DNA from 3 places in the Rahnella sp. CG8 genome. Region 3 is predicted to be linked to each of the others. Evidence: predicted binding sites of a transcription regulator. Region 3 holds the regulator's gene; each other region holds the start of a gene.
What was found. The regulator PurR, encoded in region 3, represses purine synthesis genes. The targets are predictions, from matches to a motif close to CANGCAAACGTTTGCNTG.

Region 1 (4,221 bases), on a different contig from region 3:
ACCGGATATCCCTGACCTAACTGAGCCTGCAAGGCCGCTTTCTGTGCCTGCTGTTTTTCCTTTTCCATCAGATATCCCACCAGACTCAGTTGATAACGACGGATATTCTCCACATAGTTATATGCCTGTGTACCGCGCGCATACCCGTACGTCGTGCGGCTGAAGAAGCGTTTCTGGTTCAGCATCGGCAGGCGCTGTTTCACATCGGCCCAGCTGTCCGGATTGGCTTTTTGCTGTGCCGTCAGTTTACGGGCATCGAGCATATGTCCGTACCCCATGTTATAGGCCGCCAGCGCAAACCAGATCCGTTCATCCTGCGGAATCGTCTCCGGCATTTTCGCCATCAGATGCGACAGATATTGTGCGCCCCCGCGGATACTCTGCTCGGCATCGGTGCGGTCATCCACATCAAGCCCTCCCGCCGTTGCCCGGGTCAGCATCATGATCCCGCGCACGCCGGTCGGCGATTTGGCCTGCGGATCCCAGTGAGATTCCTGATAGGCGATGGCCGCCAGCAGACGCCAGTCGATGTCCTGCGCATACTTCTCAAACAGCGGTTGCAGGTCCGGCAGCGTACTGTCGATGGCTTTGAGGAATGTCCGCGTATCGACGTAATCAAAATCACCGACGTGACCGAGGTATTTCTCCTCGAGTTTTTCCAGCGTACCGTCTTCTGAAATCTGGCTGAAGAAGTCGAGCATGGCGGCAGACAGGCTGTCGTCATCCGGCACCTTGCGGTAATACCAGGTGACCGGCTCGTCTTCCGTCGCATCAAAAGCGACAGCCAGACGCGGATAAACGCGCTGCATCAGCGCGATGGTCACCGAGTCACCCAGTGTGTAATCCAGCTTGCCGGTTTCCACCTGTTGCAGCAGGTCACGCGGTGACATTTTGTCGGTGGTCGTCCAGGTCAGATCCGGGTATTTGCTTTTGGCCGCTTCCAGTGTCGGGATGTGTGCCGTACCCGCAGAGACCATCAGCGAGCCTTTCACATCCGCGAAACTCTTCGGACGCGGGGCACCCTGCCGGTAAACCAGTTGCTGAGAGATGGAATAATATTCAGGCCCGGCACGGTAGTTTTTCAGCCGCTCATTGTTGTAGACCAGACCCGACGCCAGTAAATCGGCTTTATTGTGATCGAGACTGTCAAACATGGCGTCAACCGTGGTGTGCTGCGTGACGACCAGCTGCACGCCCAGATAATCTGCGAAGCGTTTAGCCAGTTCGTAATCGAAGCCGAGATTGCCTTCCGGGGAGTCCATAAAAGTCAGTGGAGAATTGAGCGTGCTGACGCGCAATTCTCCACGGGATTTTATTTGATCCAGCAGGTCGCCTTCACCTCTGTGCCACGGGATGGCTGGCCATAAGGCCAGTGCCAGCAACAGGGCGGCGATCCCCATCAGAACATAATTAATTTTTAGTCGCGTCAAATAGTTATCTCGCTGCGGCGCTCTTGTTTTTTTACGCTATGCTGTGCAGTTTGTATGGTTATATCCCCAGTGCTGACGCATTTTGCTCAACAAAACGGCAGTCTGCAACTTTATTCATGATACCCGTAAGATATGTGGGCCTATAAATGAATATCAAGTTTCACTACGCAAACGGTTTCGTCGGACGCCGGCTTTCTTTATAATAGCCCGCGTTTTCCCCCTGTTGCGCCCAATGAAGCACTGTGGTCAGTGTCTTCGAAGACGAGAGATCTGTGATTATGGAAATACTGCGTGGTTCGCCCGCTTTGTCGGCTTTTCGCATTAACAAATTATTGTCACGTTGTCAGGAAGCCCGCCTTCCGGTCAGCGATATCTACGCCGAATATGTACACTTTGCCGATGTCAGCGCGCCGCTGAATTCGGACGAACAAACCAAGTTACAACGCCTCCTGAAATACGGTCCTTCTCTCGCTGAACACGCTCCTTCTGGTCGTTTACTGCTGGTCACTCCGCGCCCCGGCACCATTTCTCCCTGGTCTTCCAAAGCCACCGACATCGCGCACAACTGCGGTTTGTCGCAGGTTCTGCGTCTTGAGCGCGGTCTGGCCTTTTATGTACAGGCACCGCAACTGACGGAAGCACAGTGGAACGAACTGGGCGCGTTGCTGCATGACCGCATGATGGAAACCGTCTTCACTCAGCCTGAAGATGCCAGCGCGCTGTTCTCGCAGCATCAGCCTGCGCCGGTGCAGCATGTGGATATCCTGGGCGTTGGCCGTGGCGCACTGGAAGCCGCCAACATCAAATTAGGTCTGGCGCTGGCGCAGGACGAAATTGATTACCTGATGGAAGCCTTTACGTCGTTGGGGCGCAACCCGACTGACATCGAACTCTATATGTTCGCACAGGCCAACTCGGAACACTGCCGTCATAAAATCTTCAACGCAGACTGGATTATCGACGGCGAAACGCAGCCGAAATCCCTGTTTAAGATGATCAAGAACACGTTCGAACACACTCCCGATCACGTGCTGTCCGCGTATAAAGATAACGCCGCCGTGATGGAAGGTTCGCAGGTCGGTCGCTTCTACGCCGATGCGAAAGACGGTCTGTACGATTTCCATCAGGAGCAGGCGCATATCCTGATGAAGGTCGAAACCCATAACCACCCGACGGCGATCTCTCCGTGGCCAGGTGCGGCCACAGGTTCCGGCGGTGAAATCCGTGACGAAGGTGCAACCGGTCGCGGCGCGAAACCGAAAGCCGGTCTGGTCGGTTTCTCCGTGTCAAACCTGCGTATTCCTGGTTTTGAACAGCCGTGGGAAGAAGATTTTGGTAAGCCGGATCGTATCGTTACCGCGCTGGATATCATGACCGATGGCCCGCTGGGCGGCGCAGCATTTAACAACGAATTCGGTCGTCCGGCGTTGCTGGGCTACTTCCGTACTTACGAAGAAAACGTCAATAGTCACAACGGCCCTGAACTGCGCGGTTATCACAAACCGATCATGCTGGCGGGCGGTATCGGCAACATCCGTGCCGATCACGTGCAGAAAGGTGAAATCACGGTTGGCGCGAAACTGATTGTACTTGGCGGCCCGGCGATGAATATCGGTCTGGGTGGCGGCGCGGCGTCTTCTATGGCTTCCGGTCAGTCTGATGCCGATCTGGATTTTGCTTCCGTACAGCGCGACAACCCGGAAATGGAACGCCGTTGTCAGGAAGTGATCGACCGCTGCTGGCAACTGGGCGAAGCCAACCCGATTTTATTTATCCATGATGTCGGTGCCGGCGGTTTATCCAACGCCATGCCGGAACTGGTCAGCGATGGCAACCGTGGCGGGCGTTTCCAGCTTCGTGACATCCTGAACGACGAACCGGGCATGAGCCCGCTGGAGGTCTGGTGTAACGAATCACAGGAACGTTATGTGCTGGCGGTGTCTCCGGCGCAGCTTGAACAGTTCGATGCGATTTGCCAGCGTGAACGAGCACCTTACGCGGTCATCGGTGAAGCCACCGAAGAAATGCATCTTTCTCTGAAAGACAGCCATTTCGACAACCAGCCAATTGATATGCCGCTGGATGTCCTGCTGGGTAAAACGCCAAAAATGACCCGCGACGTCACCACATTGAAAGCGAAAGGTGACGATCTAAATGCGGAAAACATCCAGATTGCGGAAGCGGTAAATCGCGTTCTGCATTTGCCAGCTGTTGCTGAGAAAACCTTCCTGATCACCATCGGCGACCGCACCGTCACCGGCATGGTCGCGCGCGACCAGATGGTCGGCCCGTGGCAGATCCCGGTAGCCGACTGCGCAGTCACCACCGCCAGCCTCGACAGCTACCACGGCGAAGCGATGTCACTGGGCGAACGCGCTCCGGTTGCCTTGCTGGACTTCGCTGCCTCTGGTCGCATGGCCGTTGGTGAAGCGCTCACGAATATTGCTGCGGTGGAAATCGGCAGCCTGAAACGCGTTAAGCTTTCTGCTAACTGGATGTCTGCGGCCGGTCACCCGGGCGAAGATGCCGGTTTATACGCGGCTGTAAAAGCGGTGGGCGAAGAACTGTGTCCGGCGCTGGGTATTACTATTCCGGTGGGCAAAGACTCCATGTCGATGAAAACCCGCTGGCAGGAAGGTAACGAACAACGCGAGATGACGTCTCCGCTGTCGCTGGTAATCACCGCGTTTGCCCGTGTCGAAGACGTCCGCCATACCGTGACGCCGCAACTGCGCACCGACCAGGGTGACACCGCATTGCTGTTGGTGGATCTGGGGGCAGGTCATAACGC
Region 2 (4,221 bases), on a different contig from region 3:
TAGCGGGATATTCCATCTGGCGTTATTGCCGCTGATGCTGTCAGTCACCACCCAGGCCACCGGTGTAGAAGTGCCGAGCACTTTTTTATCTGCATCCCAGCGCGGAATACGGTTTTGCAGGAAATCACGTTTAACCAGTGCTGCCACTTCATCTTTTGTGGCCGTGGAACAGGGTGTTACCGTTGCCGTTCTCACTTCAGGCTCATCGGCCTGTGCAACCTGGCTCAGACCGCTCATTCCTGCAACGGCCATCACAACGCCCAAGATTATCTTTTTCATCGTTCGTCTTCCCAGTCTTTGTCGTTCATTCAGTTGACCTTGCCGGACAATATCCCTACATAAGGCAAGGTCATCGCTTGCGTTAGATAATATAATCCTCAACAAGGCAATAACACAACATTAACAATAAGACGGCCAATGCAAAGCGATAATAAACCCGGTTAACGCAAGATAATGGCTTTGCAATTCTTGCCTTTAATTTTCCCTTCCTGCAAACGTTGCAGCGCTTTCTTAGCGCTCTTCTGACGAATCGCCACATAAGCATGAACCGGGAACATATCGATTTTACCAACTTCAGCTGCGGTCAGCCCGGCGTCACCGGTCAGCGCGCCCAGAATATCGCCGGGACGGATTTTGGCTTTACGGCCGCCATCGATGCATAACGTTGCCATTTCAGGATCAAGCGCCACCGGGGCGGCGGCCAGTGCCTGCGCTGCGGGCTGCCAGGTAAACCGCTGGCGGGTGTAATCTTCCAGCGCCGTTACACGCGGCATTTCCTGCGGTGTCACGAGACTGACGGCCAGGCCACTGGTGCCCGCACGACCGGTACGGCCCACGCGGTGAACGTGAACTTCCGGGTCGAAAGACAGCTCGTAATTAATGACCAGGCCGAGCTGTTTAATGTCCAGCCCGCGTGCCGCAACATCTGTCGCCACCAGTACGCGGCAACTGCCGTTGGAGAAACGCACCAGTACGCGGTCGCGGTCACGCTGCTCGAGGTCGCCGTTCAGCGCCAGCGCACTGATGCCTTTCGCCTTCAGGTCATCACAAACATCCTGACAGTCACGTTTGGTGTTACAGAACACCACACAGGAAGTCGGCTGATACTGATACAGCACCGCGGCCAGCAGCGATAAGCGCTGATGTTTGTCGGCTTCGATGAAAATCTGCCTGATATCAGCAATGTCATCTTCGCCTTCGATTTCTACCTTCAGCGGCTGACGCTGAAATTTAGAACTGATGCGCTCAATGCCGTCCGGATACGTCGCGGAGAACAGCAGCGTCTGGCGATCCTGCGGCGTATAACTGACAACATCTTCGATATCTTCGCTAAAGCCCATATCCAGCATGCGGTCCGCTTCATCCAGCACCAGTACTTTCAGTTCGTCCAGTTTCAGCGTGCCTTTACGCAAATGCTCCTGAATACGGCCCGGCGTACCCACCACAATGTGCGGCGGATGGACCAGCGATTCAAGCTGTGGTCCGATTGCCTGGCCACCGCACAGGGTCAGAATTTTGATGTTTTGGGTAAAACGCGCCAGACGGCGTAATTCTTTGCTGACCTGATCGGCCAGTTCGCGGGTCGGACACAATACCAGCGCCTGAGCGACGAACTGTGAAACGGTAATGCTGTTCAGTAAACCGATACCGAAAGCGGCTGTTTTACCGCTGCCGGTTTTGGCTTTGGCGCGGACGTCCTGACCCAGCAGGATGGCAGGCAACGACGCTTCCTGAATCGGGGTCATTTCGGTGTAACCCAGTTCATTCAGGTTAGAAAGTTGCTCAACGGGTAATGTCAGGGCAGAAAAGGAATGCGTGCTCAAGGGCGATAACTCTTTATGTGAGGCAAAAATCGGGACAGCGGCAGGAAGCCTGACGCCATGGTTTGAGTAAATGATAACAGAGACGCCCGCAGACTGCCTTAAACGGCAGAAAACAGGCTGAAAAAATCCTGCTTTTATTCCCGCTTAAATTTATCAACAGCACTGCGCAATCGTTTTCGTCGACAATAATTTCAGATATACTGCGCGCCGAAATTCCTATTTTCCTTCACACAGATCTGGGTACGAAGCTATGTTAACCATTGGTACTGCACTGCGCACTGGCGCCACCCGCGTCATGTTATTAGGCTCCGGCGAACTGGGCAAAGAAGTGGCGATTGAATGCCAGCGACTGGGTCTGGAAGTGATCGCCGTTGATCGCTATGCCGATGCACCCGCGATGCAGGTCGCCCATCGCAGCCATGTCATTAACATGCTGGATGGCGATGCACTGAAACAGGTTATCGAAAGCGAACACCCTGATTTTATCGTGCCGGAAATCGAAGCGATTGCCACCAGCATGCTGGTCGAGCTGGAAAAACAGGGTCACAACGTCGTGCCTTGTGCTGAAGCGACACGCCTGACCATGAACCGCGAAGGCATCCGTCGTCTGGCTGCCGAAACGCTGAAGCTGCCTACTTCCACTTATCAGTTTGCCGATGATGAAGCGGCTTTCCGTGAGGCGATCGACGCCATCGGCTATCCGTGCATTATCAAACCGGTGATGAGCTCTTCCGGTAAAGGTCAGAGCCTGATCCGCAGTGCCGATCAGTTACAGGCGGCATGGGATTATGCCCAGCAAGGTGGCCGTGCTGGCGGCGGACGTGTCATCGTTGAAGGTCTGGTGAAGTTTGATTTTGAAATCACCCTGCTGACGATCAGCGGCGTTGATGGTATTCATTTCTGTGCGCCAATCGGACACCGTCAGGAAGACGGTGATTACCGCGAATCCTGGCAGCCACAGCAGATGACAGACCTTGCATTGCAGCGCGCCAAAGACATCGCAGAGAAAGTGGTGAAAGCGTTGGGCGGTAAAGGCCTGTTTGGCGTTGAACTGTTTGTTTGTGGTGATGAAGTAATCTTCAGCGAAGTGTCACCTCGCCCGCACGACACCGGGATGGTAACGCTGATTTCTCAGGATTTATCAGAGTTCGCCCTGCATGTGCGCGCATTCCTCGGTCTGCCGGTGGGCAATATCCGCCAGTTCGGCCCTTCCGCTTCTGCCGTAATCCTGCCGGAACTGACCAGCAGCAACGTGACGTTTACCGGCCTGGAAAACGCACTGACCGGTTACAACCAGATCCGTCTGTTCGGTAAGCCGGAAATCAGTGGTAAGCGCCGCCTTGGCGTAGCGCTGGCGACGGCGGACAACGTTGAAGACGCCGTGGAACAGGCCAAACAGGCAGCGGCTGCAGTGGTGGTTAAAGGCTAATCCATTCCTGACGCTGAGATGAAAAAAAACCGGACGCCTGAAAAGAGTCCGGTTTTTCTTTGCAGCAAAGGGAAACTGCGGAGCAACGTTTTATTCGTCGTCTTCGTCATCAAAAATGACGGTCACACGGTCACCTTTATGCGTTTCGCGGATTTCTTCTGCAACGGTCGCAATGGCTTCGCCGCTGCTCATGCCGTTTTCCATTAACTGGCGGATACGATCGGCGGCCTGTTCTTGTTCGTGATGTGATAATGAAGGCATACCTGTCAGCATGGGAGTGTCCTGTTGTACGGGTGATAATAAAAAGCCCGCGCAGTGCGGGGTTGCACAGTATACGCCTTATTCACGCAAATCGCCTGCGCTGCTTTCAGGCAGCCCGATCTGTGTTAGGATCCTGAAAAATAGTCACTGCGCCAGAGAAACTCATACCCGTCATGCCATTCGCCCAACCCGTTGTTTTCCATTCATTACCTTATCAGCCCGATGCAATAACTGAACGGTTCGCGCCGCTTTCTGCTTTGCCGTGGGCGATGTTACTGCATTCAGGTTCGGCACAGCACCAGCATAATCGTTTCGATATTCTGGTGGCCGATCCGCTGATCACGCTGACCACACGTGGCAAGCTAACGCAGATTGAGCACAACGGCACGGCCGAAACCCGGGCAGAAGATCCGTTTGCTTTACTGGAAGAGCAAATGGCAGTGGCCGGTTTACAGGCAGAAAGTTCAGCGGATTTTCCTTTTCTGGGCGGCGCACTGGGTTTGTTCGGTTATGACCTGGGGCGCAGGATAGAAACATTGCCTGAAACTGCGGAACGGGATATCGACCTGCCGGATATGGCGGCAGGGATTTATGACTGGGCGCTGATTGCCGATCACCATTTACAGCGCCTGACGCTGATTTGCCATGGTGACGTTTCTGAACGTTTACGCTGGCTGGCCCAGTACCAACCTGTTCCTTCTCCTGCGC
Region 3 (4,221 bases):
GAATAACCCATGTCGCTCAGGATAAACGGTGAACCCGTTAACCACGCAAAGAATCCGGCGGAACAGGCGGCATAAATCATGACATTCCCGCTGTAAACAGGCGATTTCAGTAACGTCGCAAACCCTGTTTTATCAGCCTTCGCTTGTTTTGCCGGTTTATTCTCACGCAGAGTCAGCGTCGTCAGCACCAGGACGACGGCGACTGCGGTCAGCAGAGCAAAAATGGCTTCCCAGTCAAAATGATTGAGCACCCACGCACCAAGTAATGGTGCCAGTGCCGGAGAAAGAGCTACTAACGGCATAATGCTGGCGAAGGTTTTTTTCGCCACATCGGCAGAGAAACGGTCAACAACGATTGCCTGCCAGGTGACTGCGGCGGCACAAACCCCCATCGCCTGTAAGAAGCGCAGGGCCAGAAGGGCGCGTACATTCTCAACCCAGATAACGCCCAGACAACCGACCGCAAACAGTGTCAGACCAAGAAGCAATACCGGTTTACGGCCGATCCTGTCTGACAACGGCCCCCATAACAACTGACCGAGAGCAAATCCGCCGAGGAAAATGCTCAGACTTGCGCTGATCATCCCGGGGCTGGTCGTCAGACTGGTTTGCATGGCGCTGAACGCAGGCAGATACATATCAGTGGCTAAAAAGCCCAGCATGCTCAGTCCCGCAAGATAGAGCATAAATCCAAAGGAGGGTTTCATTATCGTCTCGTTAATTTATTTATTGCAGATGATGTGATGCAGATTACATACCGGAGGCGGAGTTTAACGCTTTGATAACAGGCTTGTGAAACGCTAATATTTGCACTCTGCTATCAAAAATATTGAAGGCTGAATTATGTGGTCAGAATACGCCCTTGAAGTGGTAGATGCCGTGGCAAGAACAGGTAGTTTTAGTGCGGCAGCGCAAGATTTGCACCGCGTGCCTTCTGCTATCAGCTATACCGTCCGTCAGCTTGAGCAGTGGCTGGCCGTGCCGTTGTTTGAGCGTCGCCATCGTGACGTGGTACTGACGCCTGCGGGAAAGGTTTTTGTCGATGAAGCGCGGATTCTGACAAAAAAAATGATAGCCACGCGCCGGCAGTGTCAGCAGGTGGCGAACGGCTGGCGCGGCGAATTACGTGTGGCGGTTGACCGGATTGTAAAACCCGCACGGACACGGCGTCTGGTGCTCGATTTCTACCGCCATTTTGCGGACACCGAACTCATTATTCACTCAGAAGTGTTTAATGGTGTCTGGGATGCGCTGGTTGACGGGCGGGCAGACGTGGCGATCGGTGCTACACGCGCGGTACCGGTTGGCGGGGGCTTCAGTTTTCGTGACATGGGATTTATGGACTGGCATTGCGTCGTCAGCCCGCAACATCTGCTGGCTCAGTTATCCGGCGCGCTGAATGATGATGAGTTGCGGCCTTATCCTGCACTCTGTCTGGAAGACACCTCCCGGACATTGCCTAAGCGGGATACATGGACGCTTGATAACCAGCGGCGGCTGGTCGTGCCAGACTGGACCTGTGCGCTGGAATGCCTGACCGAAGGCTTATGCGTGGGTATGATGCCGGTTCATCGCGTCACGCCGTGGATAGAACAGAAAAAGTTGCAGGTGCTGACGCTGGAAAATACGTTTCCCGACAGCCCGTGTTGCCTGACGTGGGATCAAAGCAATCCGTCACCCTCGCTGGCCTGGTTGCTGGAATATATGGGCGATACAGAAACCATGAATCAGGAATGGCTGCGTGATTAGAAAAAAACGCCTGCATCTGCAGGCGTTCGATATCTGTTAACGGCGGTAATCGCGGTACGGACCATCGGCTACGGAACGGCGTTCGACCAGTTTCGGATGCACCTCAATGGTCTGAGACTCTTCACGCTTACTGACAATTCTGTCCAGCAACATGGTAAAGGCCATTTCACCCAGACGTTCTTTCGGCTGATGCACGGTTGTCAGCGCGGGGGAGAAGTAACGGGCGTTACGCACATTGTCGTAACCGATCACGGAAATATCCTGAGGAACGCGCAGGCCCAGTTCGTCTGCGGCACAGATTGCGCCCATTGCCATCACATCGCCACCACAGAATACGGCAGTCGGGCGGTGCTTCTGCATCAGAATTTTATGCATCGCCTGATAGCCCGATTCCGGCTCGAAATCGCCCTGAACCACCCATTCGTCACGCAGCGGAATATTGGCTTCAGTCAGTGCTTTCACAAAACCCTGGAAGCGGCCACCGCCGGTATTACGTGCCAGTTGGCCCGGGATCACCCCAATATCACGATGACCGCGTTCAATCAGATAACGCCCGGCCATGTAACCCCCTTCGAAAGCATTATCAATAATGCTGTCGGTGAAGTTCTTACGCGCTTCGCCCCAGTCCATGACCACCATTGGGATCGAACGGTGCTCCTCGAGCATATTGAGCAACTCATCAGGATATTCCGCGCACATCACCAGCAAGCCATCGACGCGTTTTTGCGCCAGCATTTGCAGGTAGGCTTGTTGTTTTTCCAGATTATTATGCGAGTTACACAAAATCAGCGTATAGCCTTTGGAGAAGCAGCTGTTTTCTACGGCTTCAATCACTTCGGCAAAATAGGGCGCTTCGCTGGAGGTGGCAAGCAGACCGATCGTTTTGGTGTTATTGACCTTCAGACTGCGGGCTACAGCACTCGGCGAGTAATGTAACTCTTTGATTGCAAGGAGAACCGCTTCTTTGGTTTCTTCGGCGACGAAACGTGTTTTATTGATGACGTGCGACACGGTTGTAGTGGAAACGCCAGCGCGCTTTGCGACATCTTTAATCGTTGCCATGTAAACAATGACTCCTGAACTCACGTGTTTCAGCACGTTAGCATTATGTTAATCGTTTGCTTGCGTGGATCTCACTGCTGGCTTCTAAAAGGGCAGTGAAATCGTTGGGTGGATTCTTCAGAATGAGGCGTGAAATGCTCTCGGGTGAAATCAACCGGCACACAGGCGTGTTAACCGACAATTTTCTCTTATAATGCAGGAAAGTGGAAGTAAAATTCTCAGGGATACATTGTCATTCAGCACAAGATTTTAAATGTTAATTATGCGAAAATGCGCTGGCACACAATTAGTGTGGCTTAAAAAATGCCACAATTTGATCCGAAAGGGGGGTTTGATGGACAGCAACCTGAAATTATCGTTGATCACCACGGTATGCGCTTTGCTTATGATTATCGCTTTCAGCTTCACTGCGGTGATGAACTGATTCAGTAAGTGAACCGCTATAAAAAAGGGCGATTCCTGTTACAGGAATCGCCCTTTTCAATTTTACGCAGTGGCCGTTACCGCCGATACTCTTCCCTGCAGAAACTCTTCGTTAAATGCTATTCAATGGCTGATTAGCGAAACTTCAGACTTAACGAATTGTTTATTATCGGATCGTTTTCGGCGTCATTACCCGGCGTGCACCCACATAATGATCTTGCCAGTAATCGTCGCCGAGAGAGGTGATTTTAATGTCTTCGCCCGTTCTTGGAGACTGAATAAACTTGCCGTTCCCCACGTAAACACCAACATGGTCTGCAGCGCCGCGGTTATTGATTCTGAAGAACACCAGATCACCGCTTTCAAGTTCGCCGCGTTTGACCGGAGCCGCATCGCGCAGGTGATACATTTCATTCGCTGTGCGTGGCATTTTAATACGGATCAAATCTTTGTAGGCGTAATAGACTAAGCCGCTGCAATCAAAACCGGTATTCGGCGAGGTTCCGCCCCAGCGATATGGTTTTCCTACCTGATGCATCAGTTTGGTCATCGCCGTTTGCTGGGCATGCTGATAGCGTTTTTTATGCGTTGCACTTAGCGTAATCGGTTTGCTGTCTTCTTCGGGCTTTTTACCTTTACGGTGCCGGCCATACGCTTCTTTTTTACTGACCCTTTCCGTGCTGTTTTTCGCGAGTGAACGGGTTTTGGCGTGTTTCTCTGTTTTGCTTTCGGCCCGCGTGGTCTTCAGTGTCTTTTCTTTTTTACTTTCGGCCCGGGTCGTTTTGACACTTTTCTCCGTCGTGGTCTTTCGTTTAGCCAGTTCGGTACTTTTAACTTTCTTCTTCGAATTCTTGTCCTGAATTTTTTGTTCTGTCACTGGCGCGATTTTAGTTTTTTTACTGGTTTTCGCGGCCACCGTTTTTCGCTTTCGCCGTTCTTCAGGTGCAGCCTGATTAACATGGCTTTTACGCTGATCGGCAGAAACAC

Region 1: purL (phosphoribosylformylglycinamidine synthase) is a predicted target of PurR. The motif match lies at 1,595-1,612, and genes of this name have one in related genera.
Region 2: purT (formate-dependent phosphoribosylglycinamide formyltransferase) is a predicted target of PurR. The motif match lies at 1,987-2,004, and genes of this name have one in related genera.

What each region holds. Positions count from the first base shown of each region.
Region 1 covers NZ_JABAED010000004.1:19,923-24,143, forward strand. Annotated here, with positions in the region: gene mltF (membrane-bound lytic murein transglycosylase MltF) at 1-1,430, opposite strand, end outside; gene purL (phosphoribosylformylglycinamidine synthase) at 1,706-4,221, shown strand, end outside.
Region 2 covers NZ_JABAED010000027.1:32,188-36,408, reverse strand. Annotated here, with positions in the region: gene yebF (protein YebF) at 1-279, opposite strand, end outside; gene dbpA (ATP-dependent RNA helicase DbpA) at 441-1,823, opposite strand; gene purT (formate-dependent phosphoribosylglycinamide formyltransferase) at 2,074-3,252, shown strand; gene HGO41_RS20785 (YoaH family protein) at 3,343-3,525, opposite strand; gene pabB (aminodeoxychorismate synthase component 1) at 3,687-4,221, shown strand, end outside.
Region 3 covers NZ_JABAED010000023.1:65,392-69,612, forward strand. Annotated here, with positions in the region: gene punC (purine nucleoside transporter PunC) at 1-707, opposite strand, end outside; gene punR (DNA-binding transcriptional activator PunR) at 844-1,749, shown strand; gene purR (HTH-type transcriptional repressor PurR) at 1,786-2,811, opposite strand; gene cydH (cytochrome bd-I oxidase subunit CydH) at 3,146-3,235, shown strand; gene HGO41_RS19440 (C40 family peptidase) at 3,401-4,221, opposite strand, start outside.